Regions from separate parts of the Paenibacillus xanthanilyticus genome, predicted to be linked through region 3. Evidence: riboswitches for the same ligand, from Rfam matches in the RefSeq annotation. Region 3 holds a riboswitch; each other region holds the start of a gene.
The links. A riboswitch is a leader RNA that binds a small molecule or an ion and turns the genes downstream of it on or off. The one in region 3 is predicted to bind cyclic di-AMP.
Positions count from the first base shown of each region.

Region 1 (4,257 bases), 300 kb from region 3:
TTCCATCGAAGAAGTATTCGATACCCATCACGAGGATTGGACTTGCCGCATATTATTAGAAGATACAGAAGTGAACCGCATCCTTCGCGAGGTCGATCCCGGCTTCCCGGAGCAGGTCGCGGCGGTCATACGCAAAACGTACGAGAAACCGATCGTCATCAGTCTCGTCTCCAGCCAGATGGATGCCGACCGTATGGACTATTTGCTCCGCGACGCCTATTTTACAGGCGTTAACTACGGCACGTTCGACCTGGAACGCATCCTGCGCGTGCTTCGGCCGCATAAGGGAAGCATTGTCGTGAAAGAGAGCGGGATGCACGCGGTCGAGGACTATTTGATGTCCCGGTACCAAATGTATTGGCAAATCTATTTCCACCCCGTCACTCGCAGTTCGGAAATTATTCTGCGTCAGATCCTGCGCCGGGCCAAAGAGCTCTATATGAATGGTTATGCATTCGGCTGGATGATTGAACCGATTCGGAGGCTCATAAGCGGCACCATCGATGTTCCGAGTTACTTGGCGCTTGACGAGGCTCCGATGCAGACAGCCTTTACGCTCTGGCAATCGGAAGCAGATTCGCTGCTGGCCGACTTATGCCGCCGGTTCATGGACCGCAAGCTGTATAAGTATGTAACGATGGATGAGGCGGACGAGCCGTTGTGGGCTTCCATCCGGGAGCAATTCGCCGCGATCGGGCTCCATCCGGATTACCACTTGGAAGTCGATTTTCCGTTTGATTTGGCGTACGCTGTCTATCGGCCGGGGGCGCGCGGCGCGAAGAAGAATGATAAACCGCCGATCCTCGTGCTGGACCGTGACGACGTCGTATCGGAAATTTCGCAGAAATCCGATATCATTCGCTCGATTACGGGCATGCATCGAGGGAAATACCATTTGTATTACCCGCATGAGCCGCTGCTTGAATCAGCGGACAAACTAAGTCCCGAACTTCGCAAGCTGTTTGAACTGGATTAGAGAGGAGTTTCGCCCTTCATGTTAATCGACACGCATACCCATTTGGATTCGCATAAATTCGACGACGACCGCGCGGAAGTCATCGAACGGGCGCGCGGCGCGGGCGTCGAATTATTGGTAAATATCGGATTTAATCGGGAGACCATTCCGACGACGATGGCGCTTGCCGAGCAGTACGACTTCATCTATGCGGTGGTGGGTTGGCACCCGACCGACAGCCTCGATTACGGTCCTTCCGATCTCGACTGGATTGCCTCGCTGTGCGACCACCCAAAGGTGGTCGCGATCGGGGAAATCGGGCTGGATTATTATTGGGATACGTCCCCCAAGGACGTGCAGCAGCGGGTGTTCCGGGAGCAAATCGAGCTCGCGAAATCCAAGCGCAAGCCAATCGTTATTCATAATCGGGATGCGCACGAGGATGTTGTTAGGATTTTGAAAGAAAGCGATGCCAAACAGGTTGGCGGGATCATGCATTGCTTCTCTGGCAGCTGGGAGACGGCCAAGCAGTGCTTGGACATGAACTTCTATATTTCGTTTGGCGGGCCGGTCACGTTCAAGAATGCGCGGGTGCCGAAAGAGGTGCTTGCGAGGGTTCCGCTCGACCGTCTGCTGATCGAAACGGATGCCCCATATTTGGCCCCGCACCCTCATCGAGGCAAGCGCAACGAGTCTGCTTTCGTCCGTCTTGTAGCAGAAACCGCTGCGGAAATAACAGGAAAAACACTGGAAGAAATTGCGGAAATCACAAGCGAAAACGCCAGGAAATGTTTTTCCATCGAACGAAAATAGCCCAAAACGGGAGCATTTTGAATGATTCGGGTGAAAAAACTTGTTTTGGTTGGATAAATTGCGGTTTTTTCGAGACATTTTCCTTTAAATTCGGTAAAATCGTCCTTTATCTCATCTTTACAATCTGGAGCAAAAGACGGTATCATTCATCTCAGGGCTTTCAAGATGTATTCCATTTCCAATAACGCTTAATCTCCGGAAACGGAGAGCGGGGGAACCAAATGAGGACTTGTGCCGGGGCATATGCGAGCACGCAAGTCGCGTTGAATTCTTCTAGGGGTGAATTTCAGCTGCGGCGCGCCTAAGTAGCGCTGACAGCCGAATAGGGCGACTCTCTCGCCCGAATCCGACAGCTAACCTCGCAAGCGTCATAAGAGAGATCAACTCGTGCATCCATTCCATGCTACCCGTGTCCCACAGGAAGCCACGAAGCAGATCTTCTGTCGTCGGCTTCTTTTTATTTTGAATATTGCGAATTGTGGCGACATAGTGTGATTCATGGAGGAGGTATGAGGGAGTAATTGGAAGAAGCGGGCTTCATGCGCGCTAAATCTAATAGTCGACGCGTCTAAATCTATTTCATGCGTAACAGGGCGGCGGGGCTATGTAAGGAGGACCGAAGAAGTGGGCATAATCCAAGTTAAGGACACCCATGGGAAACGATCATCCAGCATGTCTTTCGCATTGCGATGGAAGCATGAGAACGTGCGTTTAATTGTTCTAAGCGCTATGATCTCAATCGCTATGACTTTCATGTTTCTGGTGTTGTTGTACGGAACGGCTGACAAGCGCGTCTCCGTAGTGTTGAATGGACAAGAAAACATTGTGGAAACCAAACAATGGGTCCTGCAACGCCTACTGGATGAACAAGCCATTACGGTGGGGCCGTATGATAAGGTGTCGTTGCCTTTGAATGCGGGCGTAAAAGACGGTGATCGGGTGGTCATCGAGCAAGCGGTTCCCTTAACCGTGAAGGCTGACGGCAATGTAAGAACGGTGTACACGACAGAAAGAACGGTACAGGCGGCGATCGATCAAGCTAACATATCGATTCGCAGTGAAGACAAGGTGCTGCCGTCGAAAGACGCGGCCATCGAACCGAACATGACCGTAACGGTCGTTCGGATCGACAAGCATGTGATGCAAAACAAGTATGAAGTGCCATTCACTACTGTTACCAAGACCGATCCGACGCTGCTTGAAGGGAAGAAGAAGACCATTCAGGCGGGTAAGGCCGGCATTGTCGTGAAGAAATACGAGAAGGTATTCGCGGACGGCAAGCTTGTCTCGCATACCTTCGTCTCCAAGTCGACTCAAAGCGATGCGGTCAACCAAATCGTGGCGGTCGGCACGAAGAAACCCGTGGTCACGCTGACGAAGGGCGGGGTGTCGTTCCAGGCGAAGAAGACGCTGAAGAATGTGACGCTCACCGCATATACGGCAGGTCTGGCGTCTACGGGCAAAACCGAATCCGATCCGGGGTACGGCATCACGAGATCCGGCTCCCGCGTCACGGAAGGCCGCACGATCGCGGTCGACCCGAAGGTCATTCCGATCGGATGGTGGGTGTACATCGAAGGCATCGGATTCCGCCGCGCGGAGGATACCGGCAGTGCCATCAAAGGCAACAAGATCGACGTTTACTACGATAGTGAAGACTATGCGGAGAAATTCGGTCGCAAGAAGGGCTACACCGTGTACGTGCTGGGTCCCAAAAAGCCCGAGGCGATCTAGCGCGCCGCAGGTGGTCGTAGTTACAATTTATCGTCAAACTAAAGCAATTATGCCATGATAAGAAGAGGCCTCGCCTCTTCTTTTTGTACGTTTGTCCGGAAGGGATGTCAGGGTAGTCCATGATCAAAGAAATCATCGTCGTCGAAGGCAAAGACGACACCGTTGCGATCAAGCGGGCCGTCGAGGCCGAGACCATCGAGACCGGCGGATCCGCAATCGGCGAAGCGGTGCTGAAGCGGGTGGCGCTCGCACATGAACGGCGGGGCGTCATCATTTTCACCGATCCGGATCATGCCGGGGAGCGCATACGCAAAATCGTCGCGCAGCGGGTCCCGGGCTGCAAGCATGCCTTCCTTCCACAGGAGGAGGCGCTGTACAAGGGCGATATCGGCGTGGAGAACGCGAAGCCGGAGGCGATTCGCCGCGCGCTAGCGAGCGTTCGCACGGAAGCGATCGAAGGACAAGCAGACGAGGCTCAAATTACGTGGGATGACCTGATGCGGGCCGGTCTGCTCGTGCACCCGGCTGCGGCGGACCGCAGACTGCGCATGGGCAACTTGCTCGGCATCGGCTATGCCAACGGCAAGCAGTTCTTCAAGCGCTGCACGATGTTCCGCATCACGCGGGAGGAATTCGACCGAGCGCTGGCGCAGATGGATCAAGAAACCGGAGGAAGCGGCCAATGACAACCAACATCGAGGTGGCGACACCGAAGCGGACGAAGGACATCATCCAGAAGTACGGCTTCTCGTTCA
Region 1 covers NZ_JBHUHA010000002.1:2,874,569-2,878,825, forward strand. The annotation lists gene ACFSKT_RS30110 (HD domain-containing protein) at 1-976, shown strand, start outside; gene ACFSKT_RS30115 (TatD family hydrolase) at 995-1,768, shown strand; cyclic di-AMP (ydaO/yuaA leader) riboswitch at 1,944-2,152, shown strand; gene ACFSKT_RS30120 (G5 domain-containing protein) at 2,522-3,502, shown strand; gene rnmV (ribonuclease M5) at 3,622-4,188, shown strand; gene rsmA (16S rRNA (adenine(1518)-N(6)/adenine(1519)-N(6))-dimethyltransferase RsmA) at 4,185-4,257, shown strand, end outside.
Region 1: another riboswitch for cyclic di-AMP. It lies ahead of ACFSKT_RS30120 (G5 domain-containing protein); the one in region 3 lies ahead of ACFSKT_RS28860 (APC family permease).

Region 2 (4,257 bases), on a different contig from region 3:
GCCGTTCAGGCACTTGGGAACCGCCAGTTCGGCGATCGTGTAGTCCTTAGACAGCTCGATATAGTCGAGCAAATTCGGCGATACGAGCTGATGCGCGACGCGAATGCCCATGTCCCGCTCCGGATAGACGACGCGGTCGACGCCGATTTTCTCCAGCACGCGGCCGTGCAGCTCGGTCATCGCCTTGCCAACCACCTTCTTGACGCCCAGATCCTTGAGTAGAATCGTCGTCAGGATGCTCGCCTGGATATCGTCGCCGATCGCCACGACCCCGCAGTCGAAGTTGCGCACGCCGATCGAGCGAAGCACGTCTTCGTCGGTTGCTTCCGCCACGACGGCATGCGTGAGGATTTGGCTTAGATCCTGCACCGCCTCCTCGTCCTTGTCGACGCCGAGCACCTCGTACCCCAATTTGACCAGCTCCTTGGCCAAGCTCGAGCCGAAACGTCCCAGACCAATGATGACAAACTGATTTTTCTTCATTTCATGGTTTCCCCTAACCTATCGTAATTTTCCCTTCCGGGTATCTGTACAGCTCTTTCTCCGCGCGCGGACCGACCGCGTAAGCGAGCGTGAGCGGGCCAAGCCGGCCGGCGAACATCGTGAGACTGATTAATATTTTGCCGATCAACGTCAGCTCGGGCGTTACGCCGAGCGACAAACCGACGGTGCCGAAGGCGGAGGTCGTCTCGAATAAAATTTTGAGAAATGCCTGATCCTCTGTCGTCGACAGCACCATCGTGACCGCGAGGACGAGCGCCAGCGACAGCACCGTAATCGTCAGCGCCTTGAGCACGCGATCGCGGGCCAGCCTCATATTAAAGAGGACGATGTCTTCTTTGCCCCGGATCATGGCGATAACGGCGGCGACGAGGGTGGTGAACGTCGTCGTCTTGATACCGCCCCCGGTTGAGCCCGGCGATGCGCCGATGAACATGAGCAGCACGATAAAGAATTGCGACGCCTGCCGGAGCGCCGCCAGATCGACCGTGTTCGGGCCAGCCGTGCGCGGCGAGACGGATTGGAACATCGCGGCCCAAATTTTGCCGTCCCAACTTAAGGACCCCAGCGTCTTCTGGTTGGTGAACTCGAAGATAAAGATGACGATCGCGCCAATGGCCAGCAAGGCGCCGGACATCGACAGCACCACTTTACTGTGGAGGGATAGACGCCTGCGCTGCTTATACTCTATAACATCCGACATGACGATAAATCCGATACCGCCCAAGATAATCAGCAGCATGGCGGTCATATTTACGATCGGGTCGTCCACGTAGCCCGTAAAACTGACATAGGGGGTGCCGAACTGCCCGAACAGGTCGAAGCCGGCGTTATTGAACATGGAGATGCCGTGCCAGACGCCGAAGTAGATGGCTTGACCAAGCGGCATATCGAACGACCAGCGAAACGCGAACAGCGTTGCCCCGATCAGCTCGATCGCCAGTGAGTAGAAAATCACTTTGCGGATAAGCCTTACGATCCCCTCCATGCTGCTCTGATTCATCGCTTCCTGCAGAATGAGCCGTTCCTTGAGCGATATCCGCTTCCGCAGCACGATCGCGAACAGCGTCGCCATCGTCATGAACCCGAGGCCGCCGACCTGGATGAGCGCCACGATAATAATCTGACCGGCGATGGACCAGTGGCTGCCCGTGTCGACCGTGACGAGACCGGTTACGCACGTCGCCGAGGTAGCGGTGAACACCGCGTCGATGAACGGCGTATACGTCCCGTCCCGCGAGGCGAAGGGCAGCGTGAGCAGAAAGCCGCCCAGCAGAATAATGAGCCCGAACCCGGTCACGAGAACACGCGGCGGCGACCACTTGGAGATCTTGAAATAATCGGCCATTCCGGCACCTTACCTTTTTTAGGATATAAGATCGTTTACCCGTTTTTGGGCACAAAAAAAAGCACTGGATCCCCAATGCTTGCGCCGTCGGTCCCATTCCAAATAAGCCTACGAGGTTAGCTGACGGATTCGGGCCTGGAAAGGCAGCCCTATTCGCTTCTTTGGACCTAGCGGTCCTGTCGCGAAATTCACCCCATGCCATCTGCAAGCAGGCCGCGAAGCGCGCACTGTCAGACAGCGTTATGGTTCCCCCGTTTTCATACGAAATTCGGCTGTAATCTTCAATTGCTACTCATTATAAGTCCGCCTGTCAAAAACACCAAGCACCGTACACGCAGATATTGAACCGAAATGCGGCAAAATACGTACGGGCGTACGAGAAATCGTCCCCGTTGTTGCATTATCGGCCAATTATCTCGCGCGCATTTCTTTTTTAATGTATTAACTGACAATTTAGCGCTTACTTATGATAGGGTACAAGTAAGGCTGATTGGTTTGCGTACCCAATCCGGAGATTGGGAATGCAGCATTCAGCCAGAGCTGATTGGTTTGCGTACCCAATCCGGAGATTGGGAATGCAGCAGCAAGGCTGATTGAGCAAATCAGCAATGGAGAAATACAAGATGGAGACAGGAGTATAGAAGCGAATCTTATATGTCCTGTCCTTCAAAAAGATTTCATGTCCGAAAGGCGGGTTGCTCGCATTGAATCGAATCGAGGTTACACCGAACTGGAAGCTCTACAGCTGGCTGGCAGCCGTAAGCGCGATCCTCTATTTGCTGGTTCAAGTCTTGCCGGCTACCGCGGGCGCTTTCTTCGGCTCCGGATCCGAGAAGGTCATCGCCAAATCGGAGGCCGAGCGGCGCTCCGCAGCCTTCCTGACGGAGCAGTTCGGCCTAGCGCCGAACGCCTCGCGCGCGTACCATCAATCCGATAAGCTGCTTTACGGCTATCTGGCGAAAGAAAAGCTGACAGAGGACTACGGGGACCGGTACGACCGGAAATTCCCAACCGATACCTATCAGGTAACGTCGACCTTGCCAGGCGAATACTCCGGCGAATTATACGTCTACGTACATATGGAGAGCGGCCAAATCATCAGCTGGCATAAGCCCCACGCGGCGGACGCGGCGCTCCCTGAACCGGAACAGCGCATCGCGGCGGCGGTCGACTTCGCCATCGAGCAGGGCTTCAAGCGCGATGCGCTCAAAGCGCAGAAGCAGCTGACCCGCGAAGGCGACGTACGGCTCGACGTCGCCGGCGAGGCCATCGGCGAGGCGAAGCTCTCGCTTCTGATCGGCACGGAGTCAAAGCCGGATGGCGGCGTATTGGTAACGAGATACGCCCCCGTTTTCCAGGTACCGGCCGACTATGAAGCGTATGTGGAGGAACAGGATGCGCTCGCTTCTTCGTTATCGCTGTTCGGCAGCACGCTCATGTCGCTCGTCCTGTTTATTCTGGCCGTTATCTATGCCGCGCTTTATCGCAAGCACACGTCGTTCGTCCGAGGTTGGCTAGTGGCCGCGATCTTCCTCGGGTTTTATCTGATCAACAATTTCAATATGATCGACGGCCTGGCCGCAAGCTTCGGCGAAATGGAGAACGCCCGCACCGTCGCGCTGATCGGCATGATCGTCCAAAGCTTCATCACGGTCGTCATGGCGGCGTCGGTCTATTTCTCGCTCGTGGGCGGAGACGGTCTATGGCGTTCCATGGGATGGCAGCTGTGGCCGAGAAGCAGCGAGCGGGGCTATGGCGAGCATATGTGGAACAGCATGAAACTCGGCTATCTCCTCGCGTTTATCTTGCTTGCGGTGCAGACGGTCATTCTGCTCATTCTGGAAAATGCGACGGATGCATGGGCCACGACCGACGTCATGCAATCGCCCTACAATTTCGGGGCCCCGTGGCTGTTCCCGCTGCTGGCCTGGTGCGCGGCTATCTCGGAGGAAGCCGTCTTCCGTTTCTTCGCGATCGGCCTGCTGAAGAAGTGGCTGCGCAGCACGTTCGTCGCGGCGCTGATTCCAACGGTGATATGGGCGCTCGGCCACGTGACGTACGCCATCTATCCCTCGACGACAAGATTGATCGAGCTTACGCTTCTTGGCCTTCTATTTAGTTATTTCTTCCTGCGTTTCGGCTTGGCCGCGGTCATCTTCGCGCACGCCATCTTCGACTCCGTCATGATGGCGATCTCGCTTATGTTCCTTGGACAGCCGGTTAACATCGCGCTTGGCCTCTTCTACATCGTGCTGCCTGTCGGCGTAGCCGCCGTATTGCGGCGATTGGGCACGCGAAAAGGGAGGAAACCGCCCCTCACGGTTCCTCCCTCAACGCTTCAATAATTTGGGCGGCGAGCTTCTCGCCGATCGACAGCGGCCGGAAATCTTCGATTCCGGCCTCTTTGA
Region 2 covers NZ_JBHUHA010000001.1:3,245,577-3,249,833, forward strand. The annotation lists gene ACFSKT_RS13840 (potassium channel family protein) at 1-483, opposite strand, end outside; gene ACFSKT_RS13845 (TrkH family potassium uptake protein) at 497-1,849, opposite strand; cyclic di-AMP (ydaO/yuaA leader) riboswitch at 1,940-2,133, opposite strand; gene ACFSKT_RS13850 (CPBP family intramembrane glutamic endopeptidase) at 2,554-4,194, shown strand; gene uvrC (excinuclease ABC subunit UvrC) at 4,166-4,257, opposite strand, start outside.
Region 2: another riboswitch for cyclic di-AMP. It lies ahead of ACFSKT_RS13845 (TrkH family potassium uptake protein); the one in region 3 lies ahead of ACFSKT_RS28860 (APC family permease).

Region 3 (4,257 bases):
AAATATGGTGCCAGCCTTTCTTCGGAATGAATTGCGGGATGACGACGGTCACCTGCACGTTCATCTCGCCCGCTTTACGCTGCACCGTATCGATGAATTTCGTCAGCGGCTGGATGATGCTGCGGTACGGGGAATGCAGCGTGACAAGCCGCACGTCCGGCTGCCACTGCTTCCACTTCTCCTCGAAGACGGCCTCTTCCTCGCGCTCGAACGGGACGTGGACGGCGATGATCTGCTCCGGCTTCAGCGATTTGGCATAACGCAGCGAGTTCTCCACGACGTGGGTCATGCCCGCCACCGGCACAATAATAACGTTGCCCTCGATCGTGATCGGCGGTTCGCACGTGGACAGGCGGAGCTGGTCGCCGACGGCGTCGTAGTGCTTGCGGATCTGGCGGAAGAGCAAAATAATGAGCGGCAGGAAGACCAATACCGGCCAGACCTGCTGGAATTTCGTCAAGAAGAACATCAGCGTCACGACAAGGCAGATGAGCGCGCCGATGCCGTTGATCGCCAGCTTGAGCCCCCAGCCCTTCGGCTTCTCGCGAATCCACTTCAATAGCATGCCGGTCTGCGACAGCGTGAACGGAATGAAGACGCCGACCGCGTAGAGCGGAATCAGATGCTCGGTCTGGCCCTTGAATAGAATAATGAGCAGAATCGACGACAAGCCCAGCATGAGAATACCGTTCGAATACCCGAGGCGGTCGCCGCGCACGGTGAACATCCGCGGGATGAATTTATCCTTGGCGAGACTGACCGCCAGCAGCGGGAACGCGGAGTAGCCGGTATTGGCCGCTAGGATGAGGATCAGCGCCGTCGTGCCTTGGATGACGAAGTACATCGCGTTACGGCCGAACGTCTGCTCCGCGATCTCCGAGACGACCGTCACCTCGGGGTGCGGCGTAATCCCGTAATACCACGCCAGGAAGACGATGCCCGAGAAGAGGAGCGCCAATAGCAGGCCCATCGCGGCGAGCGTCTTCGCCGCGTTGTTGGGCGCGGGCGACTTGAAGTTCGGGATCGCGTTGGAGATCGCCTCTACCCCCGTCAGGGCGGAGCTGCCCGAGGCGAACGCCTTCAGCAGCAGGAAGAGGCTGATACCCGCGACGGGCGTGCCGAGGGAAGCATGCAGCTCGCGCGGCACATGGCCGCTGGCGATGTCGTAGATGCCCACGCCGATCATGATGAACAGCGCGAGCACGAATAGATAGACGGGGTACGCCAGCACCGAAGCGGATTCGGTCACCCCGCGCAAATTCAAGACCGTGATAAACAAAACGAACGCGATCGCGATCGGCACGGTATAGTCATGCAGCGACGGAAAGGCGGACGTAATCGCGTCCGTACCGGCCGATACGCTGACCGCCACCGTGAGGATATAGTCGACGAGCAGCGAGCCGCCGGCCACGAGCCCGGGCAAGATGCCGAGGTTCTCCTTGGAGACGACGTAGGCGCCGCCGCCGTGCGGATACGCATGGATAATTTGCCGGTACGACAGAATAAGCGCCAGCAGGAGCACCAGCACGCCGATCGCGATCGGAATCGAATACCAGAACGCGATGGGGCCGGCGGTCATCAGCACGATTAAAATTTGTTCCGGTCCGTAAGCGACCGAGGAGAGGGCGTCAGAGGACAGAATCGCCAGCGCCTTCGTTTTGTTCAGTTTTTGTTCGCCGAGCTCAGCCGATTTCAGAGGGCGCCCGATCAATAAACGTTTGAGTGCAGTAAACACCCGCATCACCACCCGGAGAATGTCATTGTCATTTCTTTACCCGCGCCCGCGCGCGTCCAAATAACGGCTTTACAAAAGAATGCTGCGCCTGGACCGCGTTTGGGGGCATGCCAAATAACGCAGAGGAAATACCCCTGCGTTCAACGTGCGAACGCCTAAGTTTTACCCCCCTCTAATAACGCTTACGAGGTTAGCTGACGGATTCGGGCGGTTAGAGTCGCCCTACGGCCTGCGCGCTTCGTGCGCGGATGCCGATTCACCCCTGCGAGCGCCGGCTTGCGGCGTCGCGTTTGGTTCCCCCGTTTTCCTGTTCGGAAATTCAGCGAATGTTGGATGCTGTACGCAAGCTATCATACTCCCGTGGCGCGCAGGGTGTAAAAGGACGAAGAAACGGCCGCTCCCGGGTGTAAGGCGGATTCGGACGGAAGCAGCGCTTACATGCGTCGTTATCGCAGCCAAGCTGTCTTTATCGCGGCGTTTTTCGCCTTTTCGCTGAAAACGGGCTGGAAGACCTACAAACAAGGCAAGGCCGGTAAACGAGGGGGAATGCGGCAGACCTCGGTCTGCGGGCGGCTTCTCTCGCGGCGAGCAATCGGCTGCCTGAATAGCCGGTCGTGTTTTTGGGAAATACCAAACGGGTATTAGATGGAAGCACAGTCCAAGTTAGTTAGGAAGGGGCAGGGGATATGGCACAAGCAAACGGGCAGGGGAGAGTTGAAGGGAAGGTCGCGGTCGTCACCGGCGCGGGATCGGGCATCGGACGCGCCGCGGCGCTGCGTCTGGCGGAGCAGGGCGCGAAGGTGGCGCTCCTCGACCGGGAAGAGGACCGGGTATCGGCCGTCCTGGCGCGCATCGAGAAGGCGGGCGGCGAAGCGCTTGCGATCGGCGCGGATATTTCGAGCAGCGAAGACATGGAGGCGGCGTACCGGAAGGTGGCCGAGAAATGGGGGCGGCTCGATATCGTATTCGCCAACGCGGGCATCAACGGCGTGCTCGCGCCGATCGAGACGATGACGCCGGAGGAATTCGGCACGACGATCGATATTAACCTCAAAGGCACGTTCCTGACGGTGAAACACGCGATTCCGGCATTGAAGGAGAACGGCGGGAGCATCATCGTCACGAGCTCGATCAACGGCAACCGCGTCTTCTCGAACATCGGCTTCAGCGCCTACAGCACGTCCAAGGCCGGACAAGTCGCCTTCACGAAGATGGCCGCGCTCGAGCTGGCCAAGTTCGGCATTCGCGTCAACGCGATCTGCCCGGGCGCCATCACGACGCATATCGACCAGAACACGGACCGCAAGCCGGAGCTTGACGAGGTAACGATCCCGATGGAGTTCCCAGAAGGCGATCAGCCGCTCGAGGATGGTCCGGGCAAGCCGGCGCAGGTCGCGAATCTGGTGCTGTTCCTGGCTTCCGACGAGTCGAATCATATCACGGGGACCGAAGTGTTCGTCGACGGCGCGGAGTCGCTGCTGCGGGGCTAAGCGTCGTGCCGCCGCATCCGCTTGCCGGCGAAAGAAGGCTGGCGGATGCAAGCAGCGGACGCGTTGTCCCGGCTGGGCCGAATTCACGCCGCAACCAAAGAAGGGCTGCTTCCGCACGTCGTCATCTCGCGATGACGTGCCGGAACAGCCCTTCTTGCCATGCAAACCTCCGTAAAATCCTCGCTTACCCTACATGGTGTCAAGCAAACGGTAACGCTGCAGCAGCCGCTTAACGGCTTCGAATTGCAGCGGTTTGGCCAGAAAATCGGCCATGCCGGCTTCCAGGCAGCGCTGGCGGTCGGCAGGCAGGACGTTGGCTGTCATGGCGACGACCACCGGCGTATGGGGCGCTTCGTTCGCGGCGAGCACCTGCCGGGTCGCCTCCAGTCCGTCCATGACCGGCATGCGCATATCCATCAGAATGAGCGCATACCGGTTGGCGGCCGACTTGGCCACCGCTTCCCCCGCCGTCCGCGGCGACATCGGCCCGGATGCCGAGCTTCTCCAGCATGCCAATTGTCAGCTTCTGGTTGATCTCGTTGTCGTCGGCGACCAGCACCTGCGGCGCCGCGGCGCCGATCGCCGGCGAGGTCTCTTCCGGGATAACCTCGAGCGTGCAGGAGAGCTCCCGGCTGCCGGCTTCGAACAACGAGGCGAAGCTAATCTCCGGAATGCGCGAAGGCGCCCGGCCTTCCAGGCCCGGCCTCTCGGCTCTGGCGGACGGTCTGCCCGCGCTTGCGGCAGGGGTGCCCGCCGGCAGGGTAGCGGTCAAGCCAGGCGTAGCCGCGCTTGCCTCCAGCACCATCGCATCGGCAGAGCCGACTAAGGTTAGGGCGTCAACCGGGGGCTCGGTCGCGCCTACGGTCGGTTCCGCTTCGGACAGCGCCTCATGGAACCAGCCCGGCGGCGTCATCCATGGAGTCAGGTCGGTGCCTTCCTCCTGGTTCCAGTAGCCTTCCTCGCCATATGGCTTGACGGTGACCGTGAAGCGGAAGGTGGCCCCGGCGGCTTCATTCGTCTCGACGTGAATCG
Region 3 covers NZ_JBHUHA010000002.1:2,575,307-2,579,563, reverse strand. The annotation lists gene ACFSKT_RS28860 (APC family permease) at 1-1,741, opposite strand, end outside; cyclic di-AMP (ydaO/yuaA leader) riboswitch at 1,899-2,070, opposite strand; gene ACFSKT_RS28855 (SDR family oxidoreductase) at 2,422-3,225, shown strand; gene ACFSKT_RS28850 (response regulator) at 3,415-3,636, opposite strand; partial or broken gene ACFSKT_RS32695 (ATP-binding protein) at 4,211-4,257, opposite strand, start outside.